3 regions of the Streptomyces sp. NPDC006610 genome follow, and region 2 is predicted to be linked to each of the others. Evidence: riboswitches for the same ligand, from Rfam matches in the RefSeq annotation. Region 2 holds a riboswitch; each other region holds the start of a gene.
The links. A riboswitch is a leader RNA that binds a small molecule or an ion and turns the genes downstream of it on or off. The one in region 2 is predicted to bind cobalamin.

Region 1 (10,073 bases), on a different contig from region 2:
CGTCACGAGTGCAGTCTCCCGGCTGACCGTCCGAAAACCCAAACGGAATGTCACGGCGGGCCACGGGACCGGCCCATGGAGGTGGCGTCGGCGCTGCCGGGAGGCGATAACCGGTCAGTGGTCCGGCGTTGAACGGAATCGGCGGGCGCTCACATGAACGGGGTCAGGAAGCGGCGCAGGGCCTCCTCGTAGGCGGCGGGGTCGGCGTTCCACATGGCGTTGTGCGGGGCGTGGCGGACGGTGTGCAGGCGGATGAGGTCGGGGCGGCGGGCGGCCAGCAGGCGGGAGTGGGTCCAGGGGGCGAGCCGGTCGTCGGGTCCGTGGAAGATCAGCGTCGGGATGTTCGGGGGCCCGGTCGTGTCGTCGCCGTGGCGGCTGACGCGTCCGGTGCGGCCCTGGGCGGCGCGGACGGCCAGCGGGAGCAGGGCGGCCGGGGTGCGGTGTGCGGCGGCGAGGGCGCGCAGGGTGGACTCCCAGTGGAGGACCGGGGAGTCCAGGACGAGGCCGTTGATGCGGTCCCGGACCGGGGAGTGGGCGGCGGCGCGCAGCGCCATGGTGGCGCCGGTGGACCAGCCGTGGACGACGATGCGCCGGGCGCCGTAGCGCACGGCGTAGCGGATCGCCGCGTCCAGGTCGCGCCATTCGGTCTCGCCGAGGTGGTGCAGGCCGTCGGGCGAGCGGGGCGCGCCGGGGTCGCCGCGGTGGGCGAGGTCGAGCACGGGGAAGCGCAGTCCGTGCAGGAGCGGGAGCAGGTTGAGGGGGTGCTCCCGGGTCGTGCCGAGCCCGTGCACGGTGATCACCCAGGTGTCCCGCACGCCGGGCAGGAACCAGGCGGGCAGCGGGCCCAGCTCGCCGGGCACGTCGACGTCGGCGTGGTCCAGGCCGAGGGCGCCGGCGGGGTCGCCGACGTGCAGGTTGGGTGTGAGCCACACCTTGTCGCCGGGCTCCAGGGCGCCGTGGGTGACGCGCTCCAGCCTGCGGACGACGGTGTCGGCGGGGTGCGGGACGCTGTGCAGCACGGGCCCGACGACGGCGTGCGATCCCTCCCCGGCGAGGCCGTACGTGCCGGGCCGCTGGGAGGCGAGGGACCGGGTGAGCGTGACGGTGCCCGCGGCGACGCCGTGCACGGTGAGCCGCGGCTCACCGGCGGGCGGCCGCCCCGCGGACGGCCTGAGCGCGGCGCCGCCGGCGATCCGGCCGGCGGCGACGGCCGCGACTCCGGCCGCCGTGAGAGCGGTGACGGCGGCGGCCGCCGCTTGCACAGTGCGCACGGCACCCAGTGTCCCGGCAAGGCGGAGGGGCGGCCAGTGGAGGGGTGGGGGGGTGGCGCGGTGGAGTGACGCGGTCGGGGGCGGGGCGCCGGTCGCAGGCCCCAGGCCTCTCGCCCCGTCCGCACCCGCTCGGCGCGAGGAGTCACGACCGGCCGGCGCGAGGCGCCCCGACCGGCCCGGGGTCGCCCGGGCCCGCATGCCCGAGGCCGCCGCGTCTCGGCGCGAGGCGGCCTCCCGGTCACCCGCCTCGCCGGCCGTACCCGCGCAGCCGCCGGGCCACCTCCGCAAGCTGGTCCGGGGTCAGGAGGGACGGGCTGCGACCCGGTACCGAGGAGGCCGTCAGCCACAGGCGACACATCCACTCCAGCTGGGCCGTGCGGTCGTAGGCCTGGTCCAGGGTGGCGCCGTACGTGATCGTGCCGTGGTTGGCCAGGAGGCAGCCGGAGCGGCCGGTGAGGGCCGTCAACATGTTCTCGGCCAGTTCGGGCGTGCCGTAGGTCGCGTACGGGGCGACGCGGACGGGGCCGCCCAGGGCCGCCGTCATGTAGTGGATCACCGGCAGTTCCGTCACCAGCGTCGAGACCGCCGTCGCGTGCACCGCGTGGGTGTGGACGACCGCCCGCGCGTCGGTCGTACGGTGGACGGCGAGGTGCATCGGCAGTTCGCTGGTCGGCACGAGCGTCCCGCGGACCTGCCGGCCGTCGAGGTCGACCCCGGTCAGGTCGTCCGGCGTGAGCCGGTCGTACGGGACGCCCGAGGGCGTGACCAGGACGACGTCGCCGACGCGTACGGACACGTTGCCCGAGGTGCCGACGACCAGTCCGTCGGCGACGGTGCGCCGGGCCGTCGCGACGAGGGCCTCCCAGGCCGCCCGTTCCCGCTGTGCCCGCCCACCCGTTCGCTCACCCTTCGGTTCACCCATGGCGCGGATCCTGCCAGGCGGCCGGGCGGGTGACCAACGTCTCCTTCCGGCGCCCCGCGGGCCGGATGCGGAACCGGATGCGGAACGGCTTTCGGGGCAGGGGCCTTGGGGCGTCCGGGCCGTCGCCGGGTCGTCGGCGTGGAGCGGTTCACCAAAGGATCGTTGGTGAAGGCCGGAGCCGACCTACAGACACCCAGAAGCCCTTCTCAGTTCACCTTGCGTTCACCTGGGTTACTTACGTTCGTCCAGCCAATGACCTCGAACGATTGCCTGGGTAAATGGAAGGCATCTCGCTGATCCTCGCGATTGTGGTGGTAACCGCACTCGCGTTCGATTTCACGAACGGTTTCCACGACACCGCCAACGCGATGGCCACCACCATCTCCACCGGTGCTCTGCGGCCCAAGGTCGCCGTGGCCATGTCCGCCGTCCTCAATCTGGTCGGCGCGTTCCTTTCGGTGGAGGTCGCCAACACGATCTCCAAGGGCCTGGTCGACGAGAGCGGAATTCGTCCCGAGGTCATCTTCGCCGCGCTGGTCGGCGCGATCCTGTGGAACCTGCTGACCTGGCTGGTGGGCCTGCCCTCGTCCTCCTCGCACGCCCTCATGGGCGGCCTGGTCGGCGCCACCGTCGCCTCCGCCGGCTTCGGCGCGGTGCACGGCGACGCGCTGGTCACCAAGGTGCTCATCCCGGCCATCGCCGCCCCGCTGGTGGCGGGCGTCGCGGCGATGCTCGGCACCCGGCTGACGTACCGGCTCGGCCGCAAGGCCGACGGCGAGGCCTCGGCCAAGGGCTACCGCGCCGGGCAGATCGCCTCCGCCGGCCTGGTCTCCCTCGCCCACGGCACCAACGACGCCCAGAAGACGATGGGCATCATCACCCTCGCCCTGGTCGCCGGCGGCACCCTCGCCCCCGACTCCGACCCGCCCATGTGGGTCATCCTCTCCGCGGGCGTGGCCATCGCCCTCGGCACCTACCTCGGCGGCTGGCGCATCATCCGCACCATGGGCAAGGGCCTGACCGACCTCCAGCCGCAGCAGGGCTTCGCCGCCCAGACCAGCGCCGCGACGGTCATCCTCGCCTCCTCCCACCTCGGCTTCTCCCTCTCCACCACGCACTCGGTCTCCGGCGCCGTGATGGGCGCGGGCCTGGGCCGCAAGGGCGGCGTGGTCCGCTGGTCCACCGCCACCCGGATGTTCGTCGCCTGGGGCCTGACCCTGCCGGCCGCCGCCCTGGTGGGCGCGCTCGCCGAGGTCGTCACCCGCTTCGGCGACTGGGGCACCGCGCTCGTGGCCGTCTTCCTGGTCGGCTCCAGCGCCGCCATCTGGAAGATCTCCCGCCGCGAGGTCGTCGACCACACCAACGTCAACGACACCGAGGAGCCGGCCGGCGTGGTCACCACCGCCATGGCCGCGGTCACCCCGCCGCCCACCGCCGCCGCGGCGGAGGAACTGGCGGCGGCGATCCCCGCCCAGGCGAGCGACTCCAAGGCCCCGTCGGCCTCCACCCCCGTCTGACGAAGGAACGGAAGCAGCATGAAGATCGACTGGGCGGCCCTCGGCTCCGTCTTCGGCGTCAGCCTCGTGGTCACCGTGGCCCTCGTGGGCCTGTTCACCCTCGGCATCGCGGGACTGTCCCGCCGTGAGCGCGCCGCGGCCAGCGGCGGCGGCTCCGCGGCCCTCGCGCTGACCGGCGCCTACGCGGCCTTCGCCGGGTGCGCGGCGGCGGTGGCGTACGGGATCTACCTGATCGTCGCGTAGCCCTCCCCCCTCGCAGCCCGCTCCCCCTTCGGGTCCTCCCCCTCGACGCCCGCCTGCCCGGGCCGCCCTCACCGGTGGCCGGGGCAGGCGGGCATCCGCGCGTTCCGGGACCCATGGGCGGGCGCAAGGGGGCCGGTGTGGGCCTCAGCACACTCCCCTCCCGCAGGTCAACGGCAAGTTGACGGCCCTTCCAACCCCGTGGTGGACTTCCGGGGCCATGTACGGCGGCAGGAGAGGAAGCCCGGTGAGAATCCGGCGCGGTCCCGCCACTGTGACCGGGGCAGGAAACCCCGGGAGCCAGGAACTCTCACCGCCGGTCTCGTCGAACCAGGGCGTGGACACCCTGAGTGAGGACACAACGCGATGCTCGGCTGCCGTTCGAGGTTCAGCACCAGGTCTCTTCCCGACGCCTCCCCACGCGACCTCGCGACCGGCTGAGCCCGATGCGTGCCGATCGCGTCTTCGCGTACGGCGCCACCGCCGGCCTCCTCGGCGACCTGCTCCTCGGCGATCCCCGCCGCGGGCACCCGGTCGCCGCGTTCGGACGTGCCGCGGGCGCCGTGGAACGGGTGCTGTGGCGTGACCACCGCGGGTGGGGCGCGCTGCACACCGCGCTGTGCGCCGGCGGCGCCGTCGCCCTCGGGGCCGCCGCCTCCCGTGCCGTACGCTCCTCCCCCGCCGCCTCCGTCCTGCTGACCGGCGCCGCCACCTGGGCCGTCGTCGGCGGTACCTCCCTCGCCCGCGAGGCCGAAACCGTCGGGCGCGCCCTGGAGGCCGGGGACGTCGAGGCCGCCCGGGACCGGCTGCCGCACCTGTGCGGACGCGATCCGCAGGCGCTGGACGCCGACGGGATCGCCCGCGCGGTGGTGGAGTCCGTCGCCGAGAACACCTCGGACGCCGTGGTCGGCGCGCTGGTGTGGGGCGCGGCCTGCGGAGTGCCGGGGCTGCTCGGCTTCCGGGCCGTCAACACCCTCGACGCCATGGTCGGCCACAAGTCGCCCCGCCACCGCCGTTACGGCTGGGCCTCCGCCCGCCTCGACGACCTCGCCGGATGGCCGGGCGCGCGGCTCACCGCCGTCCTCGCCGCCGCGGCCGGTGACGATCCGCGCGGCGCGCTGCGGGCCTGGCGGACCGACGCCCACAGGCACCCGAGTCCCAACGCCGGGCCCGTGGAGGCCTCGTTCGCGGGGGCGCTCGGGGTGCGGCTCGGCGGGACGCTGTCGTACGGCGGGCGCGTCGAGCACCGGCCCGTGCTCAACGGGGCAGCCGGGCGCGCCGTCGAGGTCGGGGACATCCGGCGCGCGGTCCGGCTGTCCCGGCGCGTGAGCGTGCTCGCGCTCGGGGTGTGCGCGGGCGTGTCCGTGGTGAAGTCCGCCCTGCAGAGAGGACGTACGTGATGAGCGGAGGGCTCCTCGTCGCCGGCACCACCTCCGACGCCGGCAAGAGCGTGGTCACCGCCGGGATCTGCCGCTGGCTGGTCCGCCAGGGCGTGAAGGTGGCGCCGTTCAAGGCGCAGAACATGTCGCTGAACTCCTTCGTGACCCGCGAGGGCGCGGAGATCGGGCGGGCTCAGGCCATGCAGGCGCAGGCCTGCCGGATCGAGCCGACCGCCCTGATGAACCCGGTGCTGCTCAAGCCGGGCGGCGAGCAGAGCAGCCAGGTGGTGCTGCTGGGCAGGCCGGTGGGCGAGCTGAGCGCCCGCGGCTACCACGGCGGGCGGCAGCAGCGGCTGCTGGGCACGGTGCTGGACTGTCTGGAGCAGTTGCGGGGCACGTATGACGCGGTGATCTGTGAGGGGGCCGGCAGTCCTGCGGAGATCAACCTGCGGCGGACCGACATCGTGAACATGGGGATCGCCCGCAACGCGCGGCTGCCCGTGCTGGTGGTGGGCGACATCGACCGCGGGGGCGTCTTCGCGTCCTTCTTCGGCACGGTGGCGCTGCTCTCGCCCGAGGACCAGGCGCTGGTCGCCGGGTTCCTGGTGAACAAGTTCCGCGGCGACGTCTCGCTGCTGGAGCCGGGCCTGGACATGCTCCGGGACCTCACCGGGCGGGGGACGTACGGCGTGCTGCCGTACCGGCACGGGCTCGGCATCGACGAGGAGGACGGCCTGAGGGTGTCGCTGCGCGGGACCGTGCGCGAGTCGAACACCGCCCCGCCCGTCGGCGAGGACGTGCTGCGCGTCGCCGTGTGCGCGGTGCCGCTGATGTCCAACTTCACCGACGTCGACGCGCTGGCCGCCGAGCCGGGCGTCGTGGTGCGGTTCGTGGACCGGCCGGAGGAACTGGCCGACGCCGACCTGGTCGTGCTGCCGGGGACCCGCGGCACCGTGCGGGCGCTGGACTGGCTGCACGAGCGCGGGCTCGCCGGGGCGCTGCGCCGCCGGGCCGCGGAGGGCCGGCCCGTCCTCGGGATCTGCGGCGGCTTCCAGGTCCTCGGCGAGCGCATCGAGGACGACGTCGAGAGCCGACGCGGACAGGTGGACGGCCTCGGCATCCTGCCGGTGCGGGTGCGCTTCGCCCGCGAGAAGACCCTCACCCGGCCGGTCGGCGAGGCCCTCGGCGAGCGGGTCGAGGGCTACGAGATCCACCACGGGGTGGCCGACGTCCTCGGCGGGGACACGTTCATCTCCGACGACCGAGGACACGGTCTGGACGGCTGCCGGATCGGCACGACCTGGGGCACCCACTGGCACGGCTCGCTGGAGTCGGACGGCTTCCGGCGCGCCTTCCTGCGCGAGGTGGCCGCCCTCGCCGGCCGCCGCTTCGTGCCGGCGCCCGACACCTCGTTCGCCGCGCTGCGCGAGCAACAGCTCGACCGGCTCGGCGACCTGATCGAACAGCACGCGGACACGGACGCGCTGTGGCGGCTCATCGAGTCGGGCGCGCCGCAAGGACTGCCTTTCATTCCACCGGGAGCGCCCGCATGAGCACAGTGTTGTTGTTGTCGACCGCCGACACCGATCTGCTGGCGGCCCGCGCCGCGGACGCCGGCTACCGGATCGGCAACCCGACCCGCGTCGACGTCCAGGAGGAACTGCCCGCGCTGCTGGAGGGCGCGGACATCGCCGTCGTACGGCTGCTGGGCGGCAAGCGCGCCTGGGAGGACGGGCTCGCCGCGCTGAAGGCGTCCGGCGTGCCGACCGTGCTGCTCGGCGGCGAGGCCGTGCCGGACGCGGAGCTGATGGCCGAGTCGTCCGTCCCGGCCGGCGTGGTGGCCGAGGCGCTGCGGTACCTCGTCGAGGGCGGGCCGGACAACCTCACCGAACTGGCCCGGTTCCTCTCCGACACCGTGCTGCTGACCGGCGAGGGTTTCGAGGAGCCGCGCAGGATGCCGGAGTACGGCGTCCACGGCGAGCGCGCCGTCGCGGACGGCCGCCCGACGGTCGGCGTGCTCTTCTACCGCGCCCACGAACTCAGCGGCAACACCGCCTTCGTGGACACCCTGTGCGACGCGATCGAGGCACAGGGCGCCAACGCCCTTCCGGTGTACTGCGGTTCGCTGCGCGGCGCGGAGGAGGGCCTGTACGAGATCCTGGGCCGCGCCGACGCCCTGATCGCCACGGTCCTCGCCGCCGGCGGCACGCACGCCTCCGGTGCTTCGGCCGGCGGCGACGAGGAGGCCTGGGACGTCGGGGCGCTCGCCGACCTGAACGTGCCGGTGCTGCAGGGCCTGTGCCTCACCTCCTCGCGGGCCGCCTGGGACGCGTCCGACGCCGCGCTGTCCCCGATGGACGCCGCGATGCAGGTCGCCATCCCGGAGTTCGACGGGCGGCTGATCACCGTGCCGTTCTCCTTCAAGGAGCAGGGCCCGGACGACGTCCCGGTGTACGTCGCCGACCCCGAGCGGGCCGCGCGGGTGGCCGGGATCGCCGTACGGCACGCCCGGCTCGGGCACAAGCCGAACGCCGACAAGAAGCTGGCGCTCGTCTTCACCGCGTACCCGACCAAGCACTCCCGCGTCGGCAACGCCGTCGGCCTGGACACGCCCGCCTCGGCGGTGCGGGTGCTGGACGCCCTGCGCGACGCCGGGTACGCGGTCGAGGGCTACCCGGACAACGGCGACGAGCTGATCCACCGGCTGATCGAGGCCGGCGGGCACGACGTGGAGTGGCTGACGGAGGACCAGCTGGCCGCCGCGCCCGCCAGGGTGCCGCTGGCCGACTACCGGGCGTGGTTCGACCGGCTGGACCCCGAGCTGCGCGACGGGATGCTGGAGGCGTGGGGCGAGCCGCCCGGCTCCCTCTACGTGGACGGCGACGACATCGTGCTGGCGTCCCTGCGGTTCGGGAACGTCGTCGTGATGATCCAGCCGCCGCGCGGCTTCGGCGAGAACCCCATCGCGATCTACCACGACCCCGACATGCCGCCGTCCCACCACTACCTGGCGGCCTACCGCTGGCTGGAGAACTCCTTCCGCGCGGACGCGATCGTGCACATGGGCAAGCACGGCACGATGGAGTGGCTGCCCGGCAAGGGCCTCGGGCTCAGCAAGGGCTGCGCGCCGGACGCCGTCCTCGGCGACCTCCCCCTCGTCTACCCCTTCATCGTCAACGACCCCGGCGAGGGCACCCAGGCCAAGCGGCGCGGGCACGCCACGGTGGTCGACCACCTGGTGCCGCCGATGGCCCGCGCGGACACGTACGGGGACCTGGCGAAGCTGGAACAGCTCCTCGACGAGTACGCGCTCGTCTCCGACCTGGACCCGGCCAAGGCTCCGGCCGTGCGGGCGCAGATCTGGACGCTGGTGAAGGCGGCCGAGCTCCATCACGACCTGCACGTGGACGAGCAGCCGGACGACGAGACCTTCGACGAGTTCGTCATGCACATCGACGGCTATCTGTGCGAGATCAAGGACGTGCAGATCCGCGACGGCCTGCACGTTCTCGGCGGCGGGCCGGTCGGCGAGCCGCGCGTCAACCTGGTGCTGGCCGTGCTGCGGGCCTCCCAGGTGTGGGGCGGGCGGGCCAACGCGCTGCCGGGGCTGCGGGCCTCGCTGGCCGCGCACTTCGGGCTGGACGAGAAGGAGCTGCTGGCCGAGCCGGGCGCGCCGGTGAAGGTGCCCGTCGAGCTGACGAACCTGGTGGAGGGTCCCGCGCGCACCGGCTCCGACGCCGTCGACCTGCTGGAGCAGCTGTGCCGGCGGCTGGCGGAGGGCATGGAGGCCCGTGGCTGGGCCGTCGCGGAGAGCGGTCCGCTGGTGCGGGAGGTGCTGGGCGGCGCCGAAGTGCCGGACGCCGTCGCGGTGCTGGAGTTCGCCTGCGACGAGGTCGTGCCGCGTCTCGCCCGGACGACGGACGAGATCGGGCACATCCTGCGCGCCCTGGACGGCGGCTACGTCCCGGCCGGCCCGTCGGGCTCCCCGACGCGCGGCCTGGTCAACGTCCTGCCGACCGGCCGGAACTTCTACTCCGTCGACCCCAAGGCCATTCCGTCCCGGCTGAGCTGGGAGGTCGGGCAGTCGCTGGCGGACTCGCTGGTGCAGCGGTATCTGACCGACACCGGGGAGTACCCGAAGTCCGTCGGCCTGACGGTGTGGGGCACGTCCGCGATGCGCACCCAGGGCGACGACATCGCCGAGATCCTGGCGCTGCTGGGCTGCCGCCCGGTGTGGGACGACGCGTCGCGGCGGGTGACCGGCTTCGAGATCGTGCCCCTGGAGGAGCTGGGCCGACCGCGCATCGACGTCACGGTCCGCATCTCCGGCTTCTTCCGGGACGCGTTCCCGCACGTCGTCGGGCTGATCGACGACGCGGTGCGGGCGGTGGCCGAGCTGGACGAGCCCGCCGAGTCCAACCACGTGCGGGCGCACGTGGACGAGGACGCCGCCGAGCACGGCGACCGGCGGCGCGCGACGGCCCGTATCTTCGGCTCCAAGCCGGGGGCGTACGGCGCGGGTCTGCTGCCGCTGATCGACGCGCGGAACTGGCGCTCCGACGCGGACCTCGCCGAGGTGTACGCGGTGTGGGGCGGCTACGCCTACGGGCGCGGGCTCGACGGACGGGCGGCGCGCGGGGACATGGAGACGGCGTTCCGGCGGATCGCGGTGGCGGCGAAGAACGTCGACACGCGCGAGCACGACCTGGTCGATGCCGACGACTACTTCCAGTACCACGGCGGC
Region 2 (10,073 bases):
TCATGACCGAGGGCTTCCTGGGGTACCTCCTGACGCCGCTGCTCATGGGCCCGATGCTGGTTGCGCAGTACACCGTGAGCCTGCGTCCCGAACGCAGGACCACCTGGTACAGCGCCCTTGCGGCAGCGGCCGGGATCGCGCTCACCGGCTTCCTCACCACCGACTCTCCGCACGAGTGGATCATCGGCCTGGTCAATCCGGCAGCCTGGGTTCTGATGGTCGCCTCTTTCGGCAGCTACGTGCGCGTGCGCCGCGAGTACGCCATTGCCCGCGCCGAGCACGTCGCCCAGGAGCGGGAAGAGGAGGCGCGTCGACGGGTGATCCAGGAGCGCATGCGCATCGCACGAGAACTGCACGACGTGGTCGCCCACCATCTCGCGCTCGCCAACGCCCAGGCCGGCACCGCCGCCCATCTGGCCCGGACCCATCCCGACCAGGCCATCGCCATGATCGCGAAACTGCCGGAAGTGACCGCCTCGGCCCTCCGCGAGCTCAAGGCCACCGTCGGCTTGCTGCGCCAGGACACGGACTCCCAGGAGTTGGCTCCCGCGCCGGGCCTGGAACAGCTGCCGCAGCTCCTCGCGACCTGCGCGTCAGCGGGCCTGGACGTCTCCGTCACCACCGAGGGCCGGCCACGACCACTCCCGCCCGGCCTGGACCTCACGGCCTACCGGATCGTCCAGGAAGCACTCACCAACATCACCAAGCACGCCGCCACACCCTCCGCACGAGTCCGGCTGAACTACACCCGCCACTACCTGACACTCACCATCACCAACGACTCCGGCTCACGTCCCAGGACCGCTCTCGGCCCCCCCGACCGCAGCCGTGGCTTCGGACTGCTCGGCATGCGCGAACGGGCCCTGTCGGCAGGCGGGACTTTCCACGCCGGCCCGCGCTCCGATGGCGGTTTCGAAGTGGCCTGCTCGCTCCCCCTTCCCAGCTCCGAGGAAAGCACCTCATGACCATCCGAGTTCTGCTCGCCGACGACCAAGCGCTGCTGCGGGCCACGTTCCGCATCCTCATCGACTCCGATCCGGACATGACCGTCGTGGCGGAGGCGGCCGACGGCCGGCAGGCCGTAGAGCTCACCCTCGAGCACCGTCCCGACGTCGTCCTCATGGACATCCGCATGCCCGACACCGACGGGCTGGCCGCCACGGCCGACATCTGCGCCCGGACCGAACTGTCGAGCACCCGGGTTCTGATCCTCACCACGTTCGAGAACGACGAGAACGTCGCCATGGCCCTGCGATCCGGGGCGAGCGGATTCCTCGGCAAGGACGTCGGCCCCGACGTCCTGCTGGCAGGCATCCGCACCGTGGCCGCGGGCGAATCCCTGCTCTCCCCCACGGCCACCCGTGCCCTGATCTCCCGCTTCCTGGCCACCCCGGCCGACCACATGCCCCTCACCACACCGGAACGCCTCAGCCTGCTCACCGAACGCGAACGCGAGGTCATGGCGCTGGCCGCGCTGGGCAAGTCGAACCACGAGATCGCCGACCAACTGGTCCTCAGCCCTCTGACCGTGCGCAGCCACATCTCCCGCGCGATGACCAAACTCCACGCACGCGACCGAGCGCAACTGGTCGTGATCGCCTACCAGAGCGGCCTCGTCCGGCCGGCCCCCGGCGGCTGACGCGCAGAACCGGCATGATCACCGCTATGCGCACCCCAGCTCTGTGACGGCGGCGTGGACACCGACCGGCAGATGGCCCGGCCGGCCCCCGAAGCTCGGTCGCCGACAGCCTGCTCCACCCACGTACTGGTGAGCATCGGTGCAGCACAGAAGCGGCATCCTGCTGTACCGATCAGTTCAGTTCTGGACTCGCTCCGAGTCTGCCTCCGCTTCAGGCCACCGCAGCGCAGCTGCCGCAGCTCGCCGTCGGCATCGGCGGCCGCCTGGACGTGCTGGAACAGCCGCTCCCAGGTACCCTCGGCCGACCAGAGCCGATGGCGACGGCAAACACCTGATGACCCAGGACAACGCAGACTTGCTCCTGGTGTGGGACACCGCCGCTCTCAGTCCGTGAAGCCCTGTTGCGCGCACTCGCACCCCACGCCACCAGTCCTGTTTCACCCCGACGGCACCTGCGTACTGCCACCGCGACCCGTCCGCCTATGTGCAGCGGTAGGTGGCAGCCGTCACGATAAGGACTGATCCGCCGTGGCCGGTGCGGCCGGGTGCGGCTCGCCGGGGAGGAAGGTGACCTGGGGGGCGCCCGTACGGGGATGGACGGTGACCTCGCTCGTCACGCCGTAGACGTCCTTCAGTAGTTGGGGCGTGAGAATGGCAGCCGGCGGGCCGGAGGCGGTGACCGTGCCGTCGCGCAGGACGTACAGTCGGTCGCAGTAGTAGGCCGCGAGGTTGAGGTCGTGCAGGGCCACGAGGACCGTCGCCGGCAGGCGGCGCAGGATGCCCAGGACGTCCAGCTGATGCCGGATGTCGAGGTGGTTGGTCGGCTCGTCCAGGACGAGCAGGGACGGCTGCTGGGCCAGCGCGCGGGCGATGAGGACGCGTTGGCGTTCGCCGCCGGAGAGGCGGGCGAAGGGGCGGTGGGCCAGGTCGGTGGCGTGTACTGATTCCAGGGCCGTCTCGATCAGTTCGGCGTCTTCGGGGGTGTCCCCGTCGAGCAGCCGTTTGTGCGGGGTGCGGCCCATCGCGACGACCTCGCGCACCGTGAGGTCGAAGTCGGCGCCCGACTCCTGCACCACTGCCGCCACGGTCCGGGCGAGTTGCCGTACGGGCAGCGACCAGGCGTCGGCGCCGTCGACGGTGACGTGGCCGGTCACGGGGCGCAGGACGCGGTAGACGGCGCGCAGCAGGCTGGACTTGCCGCTGCCGTTCGGCCCGACTAGCCCGATGACCTCCCCGGGGCGTGCCGTCAGGGAGACGTCTTGGACGAGGCGGTGTGCGCCGGCGGTGAGGGTGACGCCGTCGATGACGAGTTCAGTGGCGGTCATGCCTCTCCTCGGTCGGTGGTCCGCCGTGCGTCGCGGCGCAGTAGCCACAGGAAAAACGGGCCACCGCACAGGGCCGTGAGCACGCCGACGGGGATCTCCATGGGTGCGGCGACAACGCGCGCGGCGATGTCGGCCCAGACGAGGAAGACGGCGCCGCCGAGCGCGGCCGTGGGAAGGACGCGGCGGTGGTCGCCGCCGACGACGAGGCGGACGATGTGCGGCAGCATCAGGCCGACGAATCCGATCGGTCCGCACGCCGCGACGAGGATGCCGGTGACCAGGGAGAGCAGGACGAACATGCGGGCGCGGAAGCGGGCTACATCAAGACCCATAGTGGTGGCGGCCTCCTCGCCGGCGAGGAGCAGGTTCAGGTTACGGGCCTGCACCAAGAGGACGGCGATGCCCAAGAGCAGGGCGGCGCTGGGCAGCCAGAGAGTGTCCCAGTTGACGCCGCCGAGGCCGCCGAGGGTCCAGGCGAGGACCGCGCGGGCTTCATTGCCCCGGTCGGTGGTCAGCAGCAGCAGGTCCAGTACGGCGGTCAGTACTGCCGCGACGGCCACACCCGACAAGACCAGCCGGGTCGACGTGATCCGACCGCCGGTGCGGGCGGTGACGTAGACGAGCAGCAGTGCCCCGAGTGCCCCCGCGAACGCGGCGACCGACAGCGAAACCGGCCCGAACAGGGTGACCTGGAACACGATCACCGCAACGGCGCCCAGGGATGCCCCGGAGGAGACTCCGAGCAGGTAGGGCTCGGCGAGCGGGTTGCGGATCAGAGCCTGCAGGGCGGTGCCCACGACCGCGAGTCCGGCGCCGGCCACCGCCCCGAGAAGGACGCGGGGCGCGCGGACGTCCAGCACGATGGTCTCCCGCGCCCGCGACCAGTCCGGTTCCGCCCAGTCGACGCCCAGCGCGTTCGTCACGATGCCCCACACCTGGCCGGGCGGCACCTGAACCGAACCGATCGCCAGGCCCGCCGTGGCGGAGACCATCAGCAGGGTGGCCAGGACGACGAGCGTGACGGTGAGACCGGCCGGCCCGGCCCGCCTGTCGTCCTGTTTCCCCGGTTTCACGGCCCGCCCGGTGGCGTCGTCGGTGACCGGAGCCGTCACCGGAAGCTCTCGGGGTGGATGCCGCGGGCCAGGTCCTCCACCGCGTACGCGGACCGCACGCCGACCAGGGTGGCGGTCAACGGCAGCACGACGAACCGCTTGTTCCTGAGGGCGGGCACGTCCCGCAGAGCGGGCTGGGCGAGCAGGAACTTCTTCTTCTGCTCGACGCTTCCGGCGCCCGCGTAGTCGTAGATCGCGATGACCTCTGGTTTGCGTTCGACGACCTGTTCCCAGGAGACGTCACCGAAGACGTCGTCGAGGCCGGCGAAGACGTTCTCGCCGCCGGCCAGCCGGATCAGTTCGGTGCCCAGGCTCTTGCCGCCCGCGGTGAAGGCGGTCTTGTCACCACTGTCGTAGACGAAGACGGGTACCTCGGGCTCGCCCTCGACGGCGTCGGTGACCTTGCCGACCCGCGCCTGGAGGTCGGAGACCAGCTTGTCCGCCCGGCCGGAGACGTTGAAGATCCTGCCAATGGTGCGGATCTCGTCGTAGGTGTCGGCCATCGTGACCCGCTTCTTGCCGCAGTACTCGCGGTTGAGGTGGGTGTCGATGCCGGCGTCGGCGAATGCCGAGCGGGAGCGGCCCTCATTCTCGGCGAAGGCGCTGCCGTAGCCGCCGTAGACCAGATCCGGTTCGGCCTCCAGGACGGTTTCGAAGGACGGCTCCTTCTTCGCCAGTTCCGGGATTGCCTCGTAGTCCTTCTTCAGTTCGGGCAGGACGGCGGAGTCGGAGAAGGCAGTGCCGACCATGCGGTCCTTCAGGCCCAGGGAGAGCATGAGTTCCGCCGGGTGCTGGTGGATGGTGACGACGCGGGCGGGCGCCTTGTCGTACGTCGTCTTCACGCCGCAGTTGTCGACGGTGACCGGAAAGCCGTCGGCCGACGAGGCCGCGGCCTTCGCGTCCTTGGCGGTGTCCTGAGACGATCCGCAGCCGGCGGTCAGCAGGGCCGCCGACAGTACGGCCGCGGCCGCCGCCCGCAGGGCGCGGCGTCGGCGGGCAGGGGTGAACAGCGGGGGACGGGACGTGCCGTCGTACACGTGAAGCCTCCTGGGGAGTCCGCGCTCCTCGGAACGGGCCCGCGACAGGCCAGTGTCCTGACTCCCGGATCGACGCTCCCCCTGGCCTTCCCGCGCGGCGCGCAGTGGCGTGTCGAAGGGTGCACTCCCCGGTCACAGTGGCGGGACCGTGCCGGACTCGCACCGGCTTCCTGTCTCCCGTCGCGGCGATGACCTGCTGATCCTACGATCCCCCGCGTCCTGGCCCAAGGGCGTGCGGACCCCGCCGCACACCCCTGCCGTTCTGCGTCACGCCTCGCGGACAGCCCGCAGCACCAGCCGCTCGGCGTTTTCGTCGTAGGGACGGCCGTCGAAGCGGGACATGAAGGACACCGTTCGTGCTGTGCGTGCCCTCTTGGACCCGAGCCCCCAGGACACGTACCGGGAACTCCTGGAGACGGCCCAAGTTCCTCGTTGTCCTGGGTGGTCTCCCGGGACGTCAGCGACGAGTACGCCGAACTCGTCGAGCAGCTACCGCAGTCGCTGACCCCCGTGGAAGGCGTGGCGGAGCGGTGGGGCCGAGGCGAACCGCGTCGGCACTGGCGGGGCAACGCAGTCGGATATTTTTGGAGTTTCGGGTTGCTGGGACGCCGGGCAGCTGTGCAGACCCGCAGTCATCACGCCACCTCTCCTCATAGTTCGGCCGGGTCGCGGATGCTGGCGGTTCCGGAGCGGACGATCCAGGTTCCGCTGCCGCGCGGGGTCTCGTCGGAGCGGGCCTTGAGGTCTTCGACATCGAGGACCGGCGGCCACTGTGTGCCACGTTCCGACCAGTGGACTCCGCTGAGATCCATGCCGGTCAGGTCGACGTCGCTCAAGTCGGCGGTGGTGAAGTCATCCAGGAGCGTGTGCAGCGAGTTCTTATCGAGCATGGGGGGCTCTCGGCGGAGCGCCGCACCGATGGCCCGGCCAACCTCGGTAGTGCGGACATCGACGACGGTGCGGACGACGGTGCGCGCCGCCTCGCTGGCATGGTCGAGGTCGAGGTCGCTGGCACGGGCGAGGGCGAGGTCGAGGATGGAGTTGAGGTCGCGGGCGCGGGCGCGGGCGCGTTGGAAGTCGAGGTCGTGGTCGAGGCGGAAGTCGCGGTCGCTGGCGTGGTCGTCGCTGAGGGCGAGGTCGAGGAGGCGGTTGATGTAGCGGGCGCGAGCGCGGGCGCGTTGGAAGTCGCGGTTGATGGAGCCGTCGAGGTTGTGGGCGAAGCGGCCGGCGAAGTCACGGGCGTAGCCGAGGTTGCGGTTGAGGCGGCGGCCGAGGAGGGCGAGATCGAGGTCGCGGTTGAGGTCGCGGGCGAGGTCGAAGGCGAGGTCGAGGATGAGGTTGAGAGGGCGGACGATGATCAGGGCGGGAGCGAGGAAATCGTGGTCGCGGGCGAGGTCTCGGAAAGCTTGTTTGACGTGGGGATGGTCGCGCAGGGTCATGCGGTCTGAAGGGCTGAGGGTGCGGAGGAGTTCCTGTGCGCCGGTGTGGTCGTGGGGGGCGCGGTGTGTGCTGGGCGGGGCGGCTGGTTCTGGGGTGGGGGGCAGGATGGCGGCGAGTCCGGCTTCGGTGTCCAGGACGGTGTCGAGGTCGTCAGCGGCGGTGTCCTGGCGGGAGTGGATGAGGATCTCGCGCAGTCCGGCTTCGACGTCGAGGACGTCGTCCAGTGCGCTGGTCAGGGCATGCTGGTGCTGAGCGAGCCGGCGGTCCACCGTCTGGTCGTCGTGGTGGTGTGCTCGGTGGTCGGTCACTGTTCCTCCTCCCGTGCCGTGAGGTAGGCGGCCGCGGAGCGGCGGGCTTTCATGAGGTTGGCGCGTACGGTCTCAGCGCGCAGGCCGAGGAGCTCGGCGATGTCGGTGGGGGTGAAGCCGGCCAGGGTCCAGGCCAGGATCTGGCGCTGTCTCGGCGGGAGGCTGCGCAGCACGGGCAGCACGTCATGCGTCGCCTCCCATTCCGCGATGGCGTCGGGGCGGGCCAGCAGGGATGTGGGCTCGGGTACTTCGTCGACGGGTTCTTCGACGGAGGCGATCCTGGCGAGGTCGGATTGAGGGCGCAGGGCCTTCAGGATCTCGACTCCCTCGCGGGTCTCCTCGACCGGCAACTCGGCCCGCCGCGCGCGGCGGCGTCCTCGGCCCACGTGCAGCAGAGGCAGACGGCAGAGCCCACCGGTTCCGCGAGCGCCTCCGGACTCACCGGCTTCGATTCTAGGGTCGCGTCGTACGGGCGGCGCGGCCAGGCCGGGCGTGTCCGGTCCACTGAACCTTGACCGTTTGCCACTGACGTTTGACCGGCCGGAGCGCGTAGGCGGAGGGCTTCTCGTGGAGTCGCTCGGGGAAGCATCCGACCGTGGCCTACCCCGCAGATGAACCGCTTGCAGCCGATGACCGTGGCAACTCCTTGATCTCGTTCGCGCGGGGCGGCGAGGCAGCGCCGCCGCAGGACGCCCTGCTGTCGGCGGCGCTGGTGGCCTTGTGGCGAGCCGGTCGGGTCCTCATGGTCTTCGATCGGCACCGTCAGTCCTGGGAGCTTCCAGGGGGAAGCATCGAAGAGGGTGAAACCCCCCGCCAGGCGGTCGTGCGCGAACTACTGGAGGAGAGCGGGCAGCAGCCTGACGAACGGTTGCGGTTTATCGGCTACGCGCAGTTCGTGCTGGCGCCTGACCGGCGAGCCGAATATCTGGCCCTGTACGCAGGATCCTGCGCCGAGCCCCGCGTCTTCGAGCCCACCGAGGAGATCTCGGCCATCCGCTGGTGGGACCTCCTCGAACGCCTCCCAGGGTATGTACAGCCCCTGGACGCCTACCTTGCCGCGCTCACCCGGTAGCCAACAGCCGACGCCACTGCGCCATCAAGCAGCGGTCAATGTTCAGTGGCAAACGGTCAAGGTTCGCTGTCACCGGACAGGGCGGGAGCTGTCGAGGGAGGCTGGCGGGTCAGGAACGCGTGTCGGTGTGGCGTACGCCCGGGCCCCACTTCTCTTTCGCTGCTGCCATGCACCACTGGCACAGCGGGCTGCCGCCGCGGCCGTACTTGTGGGTCTTGCGCTGGCAGGTGGCGCAGGGGCCGACGAGGTCGCCGGAGCAGATCAGTGCGGAGGGGTCGGGCTCGGCGGGCGGGGGAGGGGGCGTCGGGTGGTCATGGCGGTTCCTGTTCCGGGCGACAAGGTGCTGGTCGCCTCTCGTCGCAGGATACGGCGCGATTGGCAAACGTGTTCGAACGCTGTCCCGGGGCGGGTTGTCACGGCGGGTGCGGGGTTGGCTACGGTGAGTCCATATGTGATCACGTGAGTGTGAGGGGTTGAGGGTGCGGTTACAGGCGCGGGGTGCGGCCGTGGCCGGTGTGCTGGCCTTGGCGGTGGTGCTGTCCGGCTGCGGGAACACCGACGACGGCGGCGGCGCAGGGGAAGCGAAGCCGACGGCTACGTCGTCGTCGCCGTCGGCGTGGGGTGAGTTTTCGCCCGGACCGGTGCCGGAGTCGACGGTGCGCAAGCCGGTGGGTGAGGACGCCGAGCAGGAGCGGGCAGTGCGCCAGGTGTACGACCGGATGCTGGCCGCGCAGGCGAAGGCCTACCGGACGGCCTCCACCAAAGGCACGGGTGTGGAGCGGTACGCCACCTACGAGGCCCTGGCGGCGATCCGTGACGGCGTCGACAACCTGAAGGACTCCGGCGCCCTCGTGACCGGGCACGTTGGCCACGACGTGAAGGTGACCAAGCTGGACCTCGACGCGAAGGTGCCCACGGCGACGCTGACCGACTGCGTGGACCTCTCTCGCTACCGCACCGTCAAGGCCGGCAAGGAAGTCCCGCTGCCCACCGAGCAGCCGCTGCGCTACGTGATGACGGTGAGCGCGGAGCGTTGGGACGGCGGCCGGTGGATGATCACCCGGATCGCCACGGACGGCCCGGAATGCTGACCCCCCGCCCGCGTAGGGGCTGGGCCCTGTCGGCCGGGGCCGCGGTGCTCTTGGCGGCCGCCGCGGCCCCGGCCGCTCACGCCGACGGAGGCGGCCGCGGGGTGGGCCCGAACTGCTCCAGCTCGACGCGGTTCGTGAAGGTGTGCGCCGGCGGCGGCAGCACCTCCGGTGGGTCCGGCGGCGCCCAGGGCTTGCCCGGTTCCCGGCCGCCCGCTTCCTTCCAGCTCGGGCTCGCAGGCGTCGTCGGATGCGCCGAAGTGCGCCCACGAGCGGATGTCGCCGCAGCCGCTGGAGGGCAGCATCAGCTACCGTCCCGGCCGGCCGGGCGAGGACGGCGCGGTCTACGAGGTGCGGTGCGAAGGTGGGCGGACGGTGTGGATGTGGCTGCCCGACGGCGCCGCCCCCGGAGCTCCCGCGATCGACCCGGCCGTGGTCGCCCGTCGTGCGGTGGACCAGATGGAACTGAAGGGCCCGGACATTGCCGGCCCTCGCGCGGCCGGGAGGTATCTGGTGGGGATGCCGATGTGGCCCAGGTCCTCAACCGAACCTCTCCCCGTGCCCGGTGGCCGAGGCCTGTGCAGCCGCGCGGTCCGGGTTCTGCGCACCGGCTGCGCAACGGCCAGCTGCGCACTGAAGGACCGCCCGCTGCGCAGTGCGCACCAGGCGGCTGTGCACTGCGCAGCCGGGCGTTTGCGGCGTCCGGCTGGGCTGATGCCCGGGGCCCAGGCATCGGTGTGTGCGGCTGCGTGACGAGTCTGCGCATTGTGGCGCTGACCTGCATGGTCAGGGCCCATGGTTGGGGTTGGACGGCCCATGGTTGGGGTTGGACGGCGTCGTGGTCGGGGTGGCTGCGCACTCGCCTGCGCAAGGGCTGCGCAGCCGGGTTGTGCGGTGCGCAGGCGGCTGTCGCGGGTGCGCACCGGCTGGTGTGTGCGCAGTGGGCTGACCTGCATGGTCGGGGTGGCCGGGGTCCGTGGTCGGGGTTCGGGCGGCCATGGTTGGGGTCCGGTGCGGGCCGTGAGTTCGGGGCGGGTGGCGTGTTGAGGGCG
Region 3 (10,073 bases), on a different contig from region 2:
TCGGTCAGGATGCGCCGGGACAGGGTCGCCGGGCGGTCCGGGTCGAGGGCGGGAACGAGGATGTGGGCGCTCATCACGGCCCGGGTGCCGGCGGCGATGGCCGCGCGGAAGGGGGCCAGCTCGCGCTCCCCCAGCACCGCCGGGTCCACGTCGATGCGCGGCAGCGCGTGGTGGGAGTCCACGGCCGTGTCGCCGTGGCCGGGGAAGTGCTTGGTGCAGGCCGCCACGCCCGCGGACTGCAGACCGGTGACGTACGCGGCGGTGTGCCGGGCGACCAGGGCGGGGTCGGCGCCGAAGGAGCGCACGCCGATCACCGGGTTGTCCGGGTTGGAGTTGACGTCGGCGTCGGGGGCCCAGTTGAAGTTGACCCCGCAGGCGGCCAGCCGGCGGCCCAGTTCGGCGGCCACCGCGCGGGTCAGCTCGACGTCGTCCACGGCGCCGAGCGCGTGGTTGCCGGGGAAGGAGGAGCCGGTGCGCACCTCCAGGCGGGTGACGTCGCCGCCCTCCTCGTCGATCGCGACCAGCACGTCGTCCCGCTCGGCGCGCAGCTGCGCAGTGAGCGCGGCGAGCTGCTCGGGCGTGGCGATGTTGCGGCCGAACAGGCCGACGGAGGCGAGGCCCTCGCCGAGCCGGCGCAGCACCCAGTCGGGCGCGGTGGTGCCGGTGAAGCCGGGCTGCAGGACCGTCAGCGCGTCCCGTGTGAGGGTGTCGGTGTCGCTGGCGAATGTCGTCATCGCGGGCGTTATCCCTTCACGGCGCCGGCGGTCAGGCCGCTGACGGCCCTGCGCTGCAGGAAGACGAAGAGGATCAGGACGGGTACGGCGAACAGGGACGACGCCGCCATGGTCGCGCCCCAGTCGTTGCCGAACACGGACTGGAAGCTGGTCAGCCACAGCGGCAGCGTCTGGGCCTCGGCCTCCTTGTTCAGCACCAGGACCAGGGGCAGCTCGTTCCAGGCGGTGATGAAGCCGAACATCGACGTGGACATCAGACCGGGCGCGAGCAGCGGCAGGATGACCCGGCGGAAGGCCTGGGCGCGGGTGCAGCCGTCGACCATCGCGGCCTCCTCCAGCTCCCGGGGCACGGCGGCGACGAAGCCGCGCAGCGTCAGGATGGTGAAGGGGAGGACCATCATCATGTAGAAGAGCGTCAGCGGGACGAGGCTGTTGAGCATCGACGCGTCCCGGACGATCATGTACATCGCGATGATCATGACTTCCCAGGGCGCCATCTGGGCGAGCATGAAGCCGACGACGAAGCCGCGCCGGCCCCGGAACCGCATCCGCGCCAGGGCGAAGGACCCGGCCAGCGCGATGACGAGGGAGAAGAGCACGGCGAGGACGGTGACGGTCAGCGAGTTGCGGACGAACGTCCAGAAGTGGTCGGCGCCGGTCGCCGTCTCGAAGTGGTCGAAGGTGACGTCGGTCGGGAACCAGACGGGCGTCTCCGAGATGATGTCGCCGGTCGGCTTGAACGCCGTGGCGAACATCCAGTACACGGGGAAGACGAAGCCGACGAACAGGACGACGGCCGTGACGTTGGGCCACACGCGGCCGAAGAGTGAGCGCTTCACAGCTCGTCCTCCTCTTGCTTGAGCACGATCCGCAGGTAGTAGGCGGTGAGGGCGAGCAGGATCAGGATGGTCAGCACGGCGATCGCCGCGCCCATGCCGTAGTGCTGGTTGCCGACGCCCTCGACGTAGGCGTAGACGGGCAGGATCTCGGTGAGCCGGTCGGGGCCGCCGCCGTTGATGGTGAAGACCTGCACGAACGCCTTGAAGATCCAGATGATCTCCAGGAACGTCGTCGCGTAGAGGAACGGGCGCAGGAACGGCAGGGTGACGGTGGTGAAGCTCCGCCAGGCGCCGGCGCCGTCCAGGGACGCGGCCTCGTACAGCTCCGAGGGGATCGTGGTGGTCGCCGCGTAGAGGTTGATCGCGACGAACGGGACGGACATCCAGACGATCAGCACGGTGACGACGAAGAACGTCGACATCTGGCTGCTGGTCCAGCTGTAGTCGGCCATCGAGTGCCAGCCGAGCTTGTCCAGCACCCAGTTGACGACGCCGAAGCGCTGGGCGAACAGCCACTGGTAGACGGTGGACGCGGCGACCACGGGCATCGCCCAGGCCAGCACGAGGCCGATCAGCAGGGTGACCCGCATCCGCGGTCCGAGCCGGGCCAGCAGCAGTCCGACCAGGGAGCCGATGACCATGGTCAGGACGACGTTGACGGCGGTGAACACGATCGACCGGACGGTTACCCGCCAGAAGTCCTCGCTGGTGAGGACCTCCCGGTAGTTGTCGACGCCGTTCCACTCGGTGACGCGCTGGATCAGCTGCGTCATGTTGAGGTTCTGGAAGGACAGCAGGATGTCCTTCAGCAGCGGCCAGCCCAGCAGCAGCACGGTGGCCGCGAGGGCGGGCAGCAGCAACAGGTACGGGGCGAGCGCGCCGGTGCGCGAGGCGGCTCGCTGGGCTGGCTTGCCGGATCCGGAGTCGTCGGCCTTGACGACGTCCGCGGGGCCGGAGGGCGGCCGTTCGGTCTGCACGGTCATGCTCGCCATCTCTTCTCTCGACCTGCGGTGTCACGGGAGCGGGGGCCGTACGGAAACGTGCGGCCCCCGCTCCCCGTTGATCACCCGCGCCGTCAGCTCTCCTGGGACAGACGCTTGTTGAACTCGTCCTCGACCTGCTTGGCGGCCTCGGCCGGCGACTTTCCGTTGAGCACGGCGGTCATGTAGGTCTTGACCGGGTTGGGCGCGTTCTCCACGGCGGCCCACTCCGGGATCAGCGGCGTGGTGCCACCGCCCGCGGCGGCCGGCGCCATGGCCTCGGCGGCGGGGTTGCCCTTGACGTTGGCCTGCAGCGACTCCTTGTTCGGGATGACGCCGTTGAGCTTGGCCAGCTGGCCCTCGTACTCGTCGGACAGGGCGATCTTCAGGAATTCCTTGGCGAGTTCCTGCTTCTGGCTGCCCGCGGCGACGGCGAGGTTGGAGCCGCCGAGGAAGACGCCCTCGGGCTTGTCGGCCGTCGCACCGGGGATGGTGAAGTAGCCGATCTCCTTCTCGATCTTCGGGTTGGCCTCGATCGCGATGCCGGCTTCCCAGCCCATGCCGATGAACGCGCCGACGTCGCCCTTGCCGAAGACCTCGCCCTGCTGCGGGGTGGCCTCGTCCTTGTCCTTGGGCGCCTTGGAGAGGGACTGGAACTTCTTGTAGGTCTCCATGGCGGCGGCGACCTTCGGGTCGGCCAGGTTGGAGACGTACTTGTCACCCTCCTTCTTGACCAGTTCGCCACCCTCGCCGACCACCAGGCCGACGAAGTGGTACCAGTTCTGGCCGGGCAGGTAGATCGGCTCGGCGTCGGTCTTCTCGCCGATCGTCTTCAGGGCGTCGTAGAACTCGTCACGGGTCTTGGGCGTCTCGGTGATGCCCGCGTCCTTCCACACCTTCTTGTTGTAGATGACCACGCGGTTGGCGAAGTACCAGGGCGCCGCGTACTGCTTGCCCTCGTAGACGGAGGAGTTGTTCAGCGCCTCGGTCCACTCGCCGCCGATCTCGGCCTTCAGGTCGGCCAGGTCGGCCAGGCCGCCGGTCTTGGCGTAGGCCGGCGTCTGGGTGTTGCCGATCTCGAAGACGTCCGGCGGGTTCTCCTCGGACAGGGCGGTGGTCAGCTTCTGCTGGATGCCGTTCCACTGCTGGATCTCGAACTTGACCTTCGCCTTGGTCTTCTTCTCGAAGGCGGCGGCGACGTCCTTCTGCCACTGGTCGGGGGACGAACCGTCCATCACCCAGACCGTGAGCGTCTGGCCGGCGTAGCCGTCCGCTCCCGACTTGCCCTCGCTGCCGCCGTCGTCGCCACCGCACGCCGCGATGGACATCAGCATGCCCGCGACACCGATCGCGGATATCAGCTTGCGCTTCACGCCACCCTCCTCAGGGATGCTGCAAACCCCCCTCGTCCCCGCGATGTGACGTGGGCGCCGTGCGCACCGTCCGTGGGGCCGGGACCTGGACCAATGGTGTAGACCAGTACCGGGAGCTTGGCCCAGACCATATGGCGTGTCAAGGGTCACGGAACGCCTCTCACCAGCCGTTATGGGACCTACATATGCAGGAACCTTTAAGTAACAACCCGTCGAAAACAGCGCCCCGACACGACACACTGCGGGTAGACCACTTACCGTGAGATGGACTAGACCAACGAAGCGCGCCGACGGTATACAGAGGGGATCACGGAGCGTGCGGAGGACCTTTCCGCGCCGAGGCCGTGCCACGATGTGAGCCGTGACCGACGGATATGTCGGTCGTTTCGGCACCCGGAGCCGGGAAGGCAGAGCATGAGCACCGACGTCAGCAGTGCGGAGAACGAGGGTGGGGCGACCGTCCGTACCGCGCGCGTGCCCAAGTACTACCGCCTGAAGAAGCACCTGCTCGAGATGACCGAGACGCAGGCCCCCGGCACGCCGGTGCCCCCGGAGCGCACGCTCGCCGCCGAGTTCGACACCTCGCGCACGACGGTCCGCCAGGCCCTCCAGGAGCTGGTGGTCGAGGGCCGGCTGGAGCGCATCCAGGGCAAGGGCACGTTCGTCGCCAAGCCGAAGGTGTCGCAGGCGCTGCAACTGACCTCGTACACCGAGGACATGCGCGCCCAGGGCCTGGAGCCCACCTCCCAGCTGCTGGACGTCGGCTACATCACGGCCGACGACACCCTCGCCGGGCTGCTCGACATCACGGCCGGCGGCCGGGTGCTGCGCATCGAGCGGCTGCGCATGGCCAACGGCGAGCCCATGGCCATAGAGACGACCCACCTGAGCGCCAAGCGCTTCCCGGCGCTGCGCCGCAGCCTGGCCAAGTACACGTCCCTCTACACCGCGCTGGCCGAGGTGTACGACGTCCATCTCGCCGAGGCCGAGGAGACCATCGAGACCTCGCTGGCCACCCCGCGCGAGGCCGGTCTGCTGGGCACCGACGTGGGCCTGCCGATGCTGATGCTCTCCCGCCACTCCCTGGACCGCGAGGGGCGGCCGGTGGAGTGGGTGCGCTCGGTCTACCGCGGGGACCGGTACAAGTTCGTGGCCCGCCTGAAGCGGCCGCAGGACTGACCCCGGCCCCAGGAACGGGGGCGGCCCTCGGGCTCACGACCGCACCTCCGGAACGGACCTCGGAAAACCGCACGTCGAGTGCGTCGAGGGGTTCCGTTTGCGCCGGTCGCTGACCTAGATTGCCTGCGCATTGCAAACAGGTGATCAGTGAGGGGACGGGAGCCGCCATGTCGCAAGCCCCAGAAACCGGCAGAGGGCCGGTGGTGACGCCCGCGCGCGTCGTCATCGCCCTCTGCCTCACAGCGCCGTTCGTCGCCATGCTGTGGGTCGGGTCGTACGCCAGAACCGAACCGCAGTTCATCGGCATCCCGTTCTTCTACTGGTACCAGATGGCGTGGGTGCTCATCTCCACGGCGCTGACGATGGTCGCCTTCAAGCTCTGGCAGCGTGACCAGCGCGCCCGCGGCGGCCGGAAGGGCGGTGCCGCGCGATGAACGAGGGCGTCAACGGCGTCGCGCTCGCCGTCTTCATCTTCTTCTTCCTGGCCGTCACGGTCATGGGCTTCCTCGCCTCGCGCTGGCGCAAGGCGGAGAACGAGCACAGCCTCGACGAATGGGGCCTGGGCGGCCGGTCGTTCGGCACCTGGGTCACGTGGTTCCTGCTCGGCGGCGACCTCTACACGGCGTACACCTTCGTGGCGGTCCCGGCGGCGATCTACGCGGCGGGCGCGGCCGGGTTCTTCGCCGTGCCGTACACCATCCTGGTCTACCCGCTGATCTTCACCTTCCTGCCCCGCCTGTGGTCGGTCTCGCACAAGCACGGCTATGTGACGACGTCCGACTTCGTGCGCGGCCGGTTCGGCTCCAAGGGCCTGTCGCTGGCGGTGGCGCTCACCGGCATCCTGGCGACGATGCCGTACATCGCGCTCCAACTGGTCGGCATCCAGGCCGTGCTGGACGTCATGGGCGTCGGCGGCGGCGAGGACACCAACTGGTTCATCAAGGACCTGCCGCTGCTGATCGCCTTCGGCGTGCTGGCCGCGTACACCTACTCGTCGGGGCTGCGGGCGCCGGCGCTGATCGCGTTCGTGAAGGACACGCTGATCTACATCGTCATCGCGGTGGCGATCATCTACATCCCGATCAAGCTGGGCGGCTTCGACGACGTCTTCGCCAAGGCGGGCGAGGCGTTCGGCGAGACCAACCCGGCGACGGGCGCTCCGCGCGGGGCGCTGGTGCCGGGCGACGCGGGCCAGTGGACGTACGCCACGCTGGCGCTGGGCTCCGCGCTCGCGCTGTTCATGTACCCGCACTCGATCACCGCGACGCTGTCCTCGCGCAGCCGTGAGGTGATCCGCCGCAACACCACGATCCTGCCGCTGTACTCGCTGATGCTCGGCCTGCTGGCGCTGCTCGGCTTCATGGCCATCGCGGCCGGGGTCAAGGTGTCCAACGGGCAGCTGGCGATCCCGCAGCTGTTCGAGAACATGTTCCCGGACTGGTTCGCGGGCGTCGCCTTCGCGGCCATCGGCATCGGCGCGCTGGTCCCGGCGGCGATCATGTCGATCGCGGCGGCGAACCTGTTCACCCGCAACATCTACAAGGACTTCCTCAAGCCGGACGCCACGCCGGAGCAGGAGACCCGGGTCTCCAAGCTGGTGTCGCTGCTGGTGAAGGTGGGCGCGCTCGCCTTCGTCCTGACCATGGACAAGACGGTGGCCATCAACTTCCAGCTGCTGGGCGGCATCTGGATCCTCCAGACGTTCCCGGCGCTGGTGGGCGGCCTGTTCACGCGCTGGTTCCACCGCTGGGCGCTGCTGGCCGGCTGGGCGGTCGGCATGCTCTACGGCACGGTCGCCGCGTACGGCGTCGCCTCGCCCACGCAGAAGCACTTCGGCGGCTCGTCGAAGGAGATCCCCGGCATCGGCGAGATCGGCTACATCGGCCTCACGGCGTTCGTGATCAACCTGGCGGTGACGGTGGTCCTGACCTTCGTGCTGCGGGCGGTGAAGGCCCCCGACGGCGTCGACGAGACGCGCCCCGAGGACTACACCGCGGACGCCGGCGACCCGGGCGTCCAGGTGGAACTCCCGCCGGCCACGGCGGGATCGGCCCACTGACCGACGCACACCCCGGCGGGCCGTCGCAGGCAGGACCTGCGGCGGCCCGCCGTCGTGCACACTCCCCCCATGGACATCGTCATCCGCCCGGCGGAACCCGCCGAGTACGCGCCCCTCGGAGAGATCACCGCGCAGGCCTATCTCCAGGACGGCCTCCTCGACTTCGGTGAGAGCGACGCGTACCTGGGCGAGTTGCGGGACGTGGCGAAGCGCGCCGCCCACGCCGAGGTACTGGTCGCCGTGCGCGACGGCGAGGTGCTCGGCGGCGTCACCTTCGTGCCCTCCGGCGGTCCCATGGCCGACATCGCGGAGCCCGGCGAAGCCGAGATACGGATGCTCGCGGTCGCGCACGCCGCACGCGGCCGGGGCGTCGGCGAGGCGCTGGCCCGCGCCTGCGTCGAGCGGGCGCGGAGCCTGACCGGCTGCAACGGCGTCGTGCTGTCCAGTCAGCGCACGATGCACGCCGCCCACCGCATCTACGAGCGGCTGGGTTTCGTCCGCACCCCGGAGCGCGACTGGAACCCCCTCCCGGACGTGGACGACGTCCTGCTGATCACCTACGCGCTCGCCCTGCGCTGACGCTCCTCCGACCCGACCCGACCCGACCCGACCGCGGCCCGCCCCGACGCTTCGCCGTCCCCGCCTCCGGCACTCCCGCGCTCCGACGCGACACGGCGGGGCACAACATCTGGGGGGTGCTTTCCGCGACCGACACAAGATGTATGCTCATGCTCGCTGCCGCCGCAGGGGAATCCGGTGCGAATCCGGAACTGTCCCGCAACGGTGTACACGCGTGTTCACGCACGCCTGTCGAGTCCGACGACCTGCCGGCAGCGCGCCCGGCCGACCGGCCCGGCGCATGACGTCCGGGCCTCGTGGAATGGGTCGGTGGACGCGACGCCGCGTGCGCTCGTGAGCTGCCCCGCCCTCGCAGGCCCCGTGCCCGAGCGAGGGAGAGCCCCCACGTGACCATCGCGCCAGCGGATCCCGCTTCAGCGACCCAGGCGACACACACGACGCAGGCGACTCGGGCGTCGCAGTGGGCCCAGCCCGCCGACGACGCCCCCGGAGCCGCCCTGCTGCGGACCCTGACCGAGCTGACCGCCGACCTCCCCGGCGCCGACCCCGGACGGGTCGCCGCCGCCGCGCTGCGCGGCCGATCGGCGCACGCGGACGAGGCCGAACTGCGCGAACTGGCCACGGAGGCCGCCGCCGGCCTGATCTCCGAGGACCCCGCCCACTCGAAGCTCGCCGCCCGGCTGCTCACCCAGACCCTCCGCGCCGAGGCCGCCTCCCAGGGCGTCACCACGTTCACCGAGTCGGTCGCGACCGGTCACCGCGAGGGCCTCGTCGCGGACCGCACCGCGCAGTTCGTGCGCCTCCACGCCGACCGCCTCGACGCCCTGGTCGACCCGGCCGCCGACGACCGCTTCGGCTACTTCGGCCTGCGCACCCTGCACAGCCGCTACCTGCTGTGCCACCCGGTCACCCGCAAGGTCGTCGAGACGCCCCAGCACTTCCTGCTCCGCGTCGCCGCCGGCCTCGCCGAGGACGACACCGCGCGCGCGGTCGACGAGGTCGCCGCCCTCTACCGGCTGATGAGCCGCCTCGACTACCTCCCCTCCTCCCCCACCCTCTTCAACTCCGGCACCCGCCACCCCCAGATGTCGTCCTGCTACCTCCTCGACTCCCCGCAGGACGAGCTGGACTCGATCTACGACCGCTACCACCAGGTCGCCCGCCTGTCGAAGCACGCGGGCGGCATCGGCATCGCCTACTCCCGCGTCCGTGCCCGGGGTTCGCTGATCCGCGGCACCAACGGGCACTCGGGCGGCATCGTCCCGTTCCTGAAGACCCTCGACGCCTCGGTGGCCGCCGTGAACCAGGGAGGCCGGCGCAAGGGAGCCGCGGCGGTGTACCTGGAGACCTGGCACGCGGATATCGAGGAGTTCCTGGAGCTGCGCGACAACACCGGTGAGGACGCCCGCCGCACCCACAACCTGAACCTCGCGCACTGGGTCCCGGACGAGTTCATGCGCCGCGTCGACGCCGACGGCGCGTGGTCGCTGTTCTCCCCGTCCGACGTGCCGGAGCTGACCGACCTGTGGGGCGCGGAGTTCGACGCCGCCTACCGCGCGGCCGAGGAGAAGGGCCTCGCCCGCAAGGTCCTGCCCGCGCGGGAGCTGTACGGCCGGATGATGCGCACCCTCGCGCAGACCGGCAACGGCTGGATGACCTTCAAGGACGCCGCCAACCGCACCGCCAACCAGACCGCCGAGCCCGGTCACGTCGTCCACTCCTCCAACCTCTGCACGGAGATCCTGGAGGTCACCGACGACGGCGAGACGGCGGTCTGCAACCTGGGCTCGGTCAACCTCGGCGCCTTCGTGAGCGGCTCGGACATGGACTGGGAGCGGCTGGACGACACCGTCCGCACCGCCGTCGTCTTCCTCGACCGGGTCGTGGACGTCAACTTCTACCCGACCGAGGAGGCCGGCCGCTCCAACGCCCGCTGGCGTCCGGTCGGCCTCGGCGTGATGGGCCTCCAGGACGTCTTCTTCAAGCTGCGGCTGCCCTTCGACTCCCCCGAGGCACGCGCCCTGTCCACCAGGATCGCCGAGCGGATCATGCTGGCCGCGTACGAGGCCTCCGCCGGCCTGGCCGAGCGCAGCGGCCCGCTGCCGGCGTGGGAGAAGACCCGTACCGCCCGCGGCGTCCTGCACCCCGACCACTACGGCGTCGAGCCCGCCTGGCCCGAGCGGTGGGCGGCGCTGCGCGAGCGGATCGCCGCCACCGGCCTGCGCAACTGTCTGCTGCTGGCCGTCGCGCCGACCGCCACCATCGCCTCCATCGCGGGCGTCTACGAGTGCATCGAGCCGCAGGTGTCCAACCTGTTCAAGCGCGAGACC

Region 1: it holds a riboswitch for cobalamin, as region 2 does, so the genes downstream of both, ABZY13_RS21365 (cobalamin biosynthesis protein) here and ABZY13_RS27490 (ABC transporter substrate-binding protein) in region 2, are expected to answer to the same signal.
Region 3: it holds a riboswitch for cobalamin, as region 2 does, so the genes downstream of both, ABZY13_RS00815 (ribonucleoside-diphosphate reductase subunit alpha) here and ABZY13_RS27490 (ABC transporter substrate-binding protein) in region 2, are expected to answer to the same signal.

The regions. Positions count from the first base shown of each region.
Region 1 is NZ_JBEXOP010000026.1:49,101-59,173, forward strand. It holds gene ABZY13_RS21340 (hypothetical protein) at 1-6, opposite strand, end outside; gene ABZY13_RS21345 (alpha/beta fold hydrolase) at 150-1,271, opposite strand; gene ABZY13_RS21350 (class II aldolase/adducin family protein) at 1,510-2,193, opposite strand; gene ABZY13_RS21355 (inorganic phosphate transporter) at 2,472-3,710, shown strand; gene ABZY13_RS21360 (hypothetical protein) at 3,729-3,953, shown strand; cobalamin riboswitch at 4,138-4,281, shown strand; gene ABZY13_RS21365 (cobalamin biosynthesis protein) at 4,397-5,350, shown strand; gene ABZY13_RS21370 (cobyric acid synthase) at 5,350-6,882, shown strand; gene cobN (cobaltochelatase subunit CobN) at 6,879-10,073, shown strand, end outside.
Region 2 is NZ_JBEXOP010000042.1:34,599-44,671, reverse strand. It holds gene ABZY13_RS27510 (sensor histidine kinase) at 1-965, shown strand, start outside; gene ABZY13_RS27505 (response regulator transcription factor) at 962-1,639, shown strand; gene ABZY13_RS27500 (ABC transporter ATP-binding protein) at 2,146-2,964, opposite strand; gene ABZY13_RS27495 (iron ABC transporter permease) at 2,961-4,037, opposite strand; gene ABZY13_RS27490 (ABC transporter substrate-binding protein) at 4,073-5,113, opposite strand; cobalamin riboswitch at 5,143-5,325, opposite strand; gene ABZY13_RS27485 (hypothetical protein) at 5,764-6,861, opposite strand; gene ABZY13_RS27480 (sigma factor-like helix-turn-helix DNA-binding protein) at 6,858-7,247, opposite strand; gene ABZY13_RS27475 (NUDIX domain-containing protein) at 7,457-7,933, shown strand; gene ABZY13_RS27470 (hypothetical protein) at 8,590-9,024, shown strand.
Region 3 is NZ_JBEXOP010000001.1:178,353-188,425, reverse strand. It holds gene ABZY13_RS00855 (glycoside hydrolase family 3 protein) at 1-734, opposite strand, end outside; gene ABZY13_RS00850 (carbohydrate ABC transporter permease) at 743-1,573, opposite strand; gene ABZY13_RS00845 (sugar ABC transporter permease) at 1,570-2,556, opposite strand; gene ABZY13_RS00840 (extracellular solute-binding protein) at 2,649-3,926, opposite strand; gene ABZY13_RS00835 (GntR family transcriptional regulator) at 4,341-5,105, shown strand; gene ABZY13_RS00830 (DUF3311 domain-containing protein) at 5,273-5,539, shown strand; gene mctP (monocarboxylate uptake permease MctP) at 5,536-7,164, shown strand; gene ABZY13_RS00820 (GNAT family N-acetyltransferase) at 7,234-7,743, shown strand; cobalamin riboswitch at 7,880-8,011, shown strand; gene ABZY13_RS00815 (ribonucleoside-diphosphate reductase subunit alpha) at 8,130-10,073, shown strand, end outside.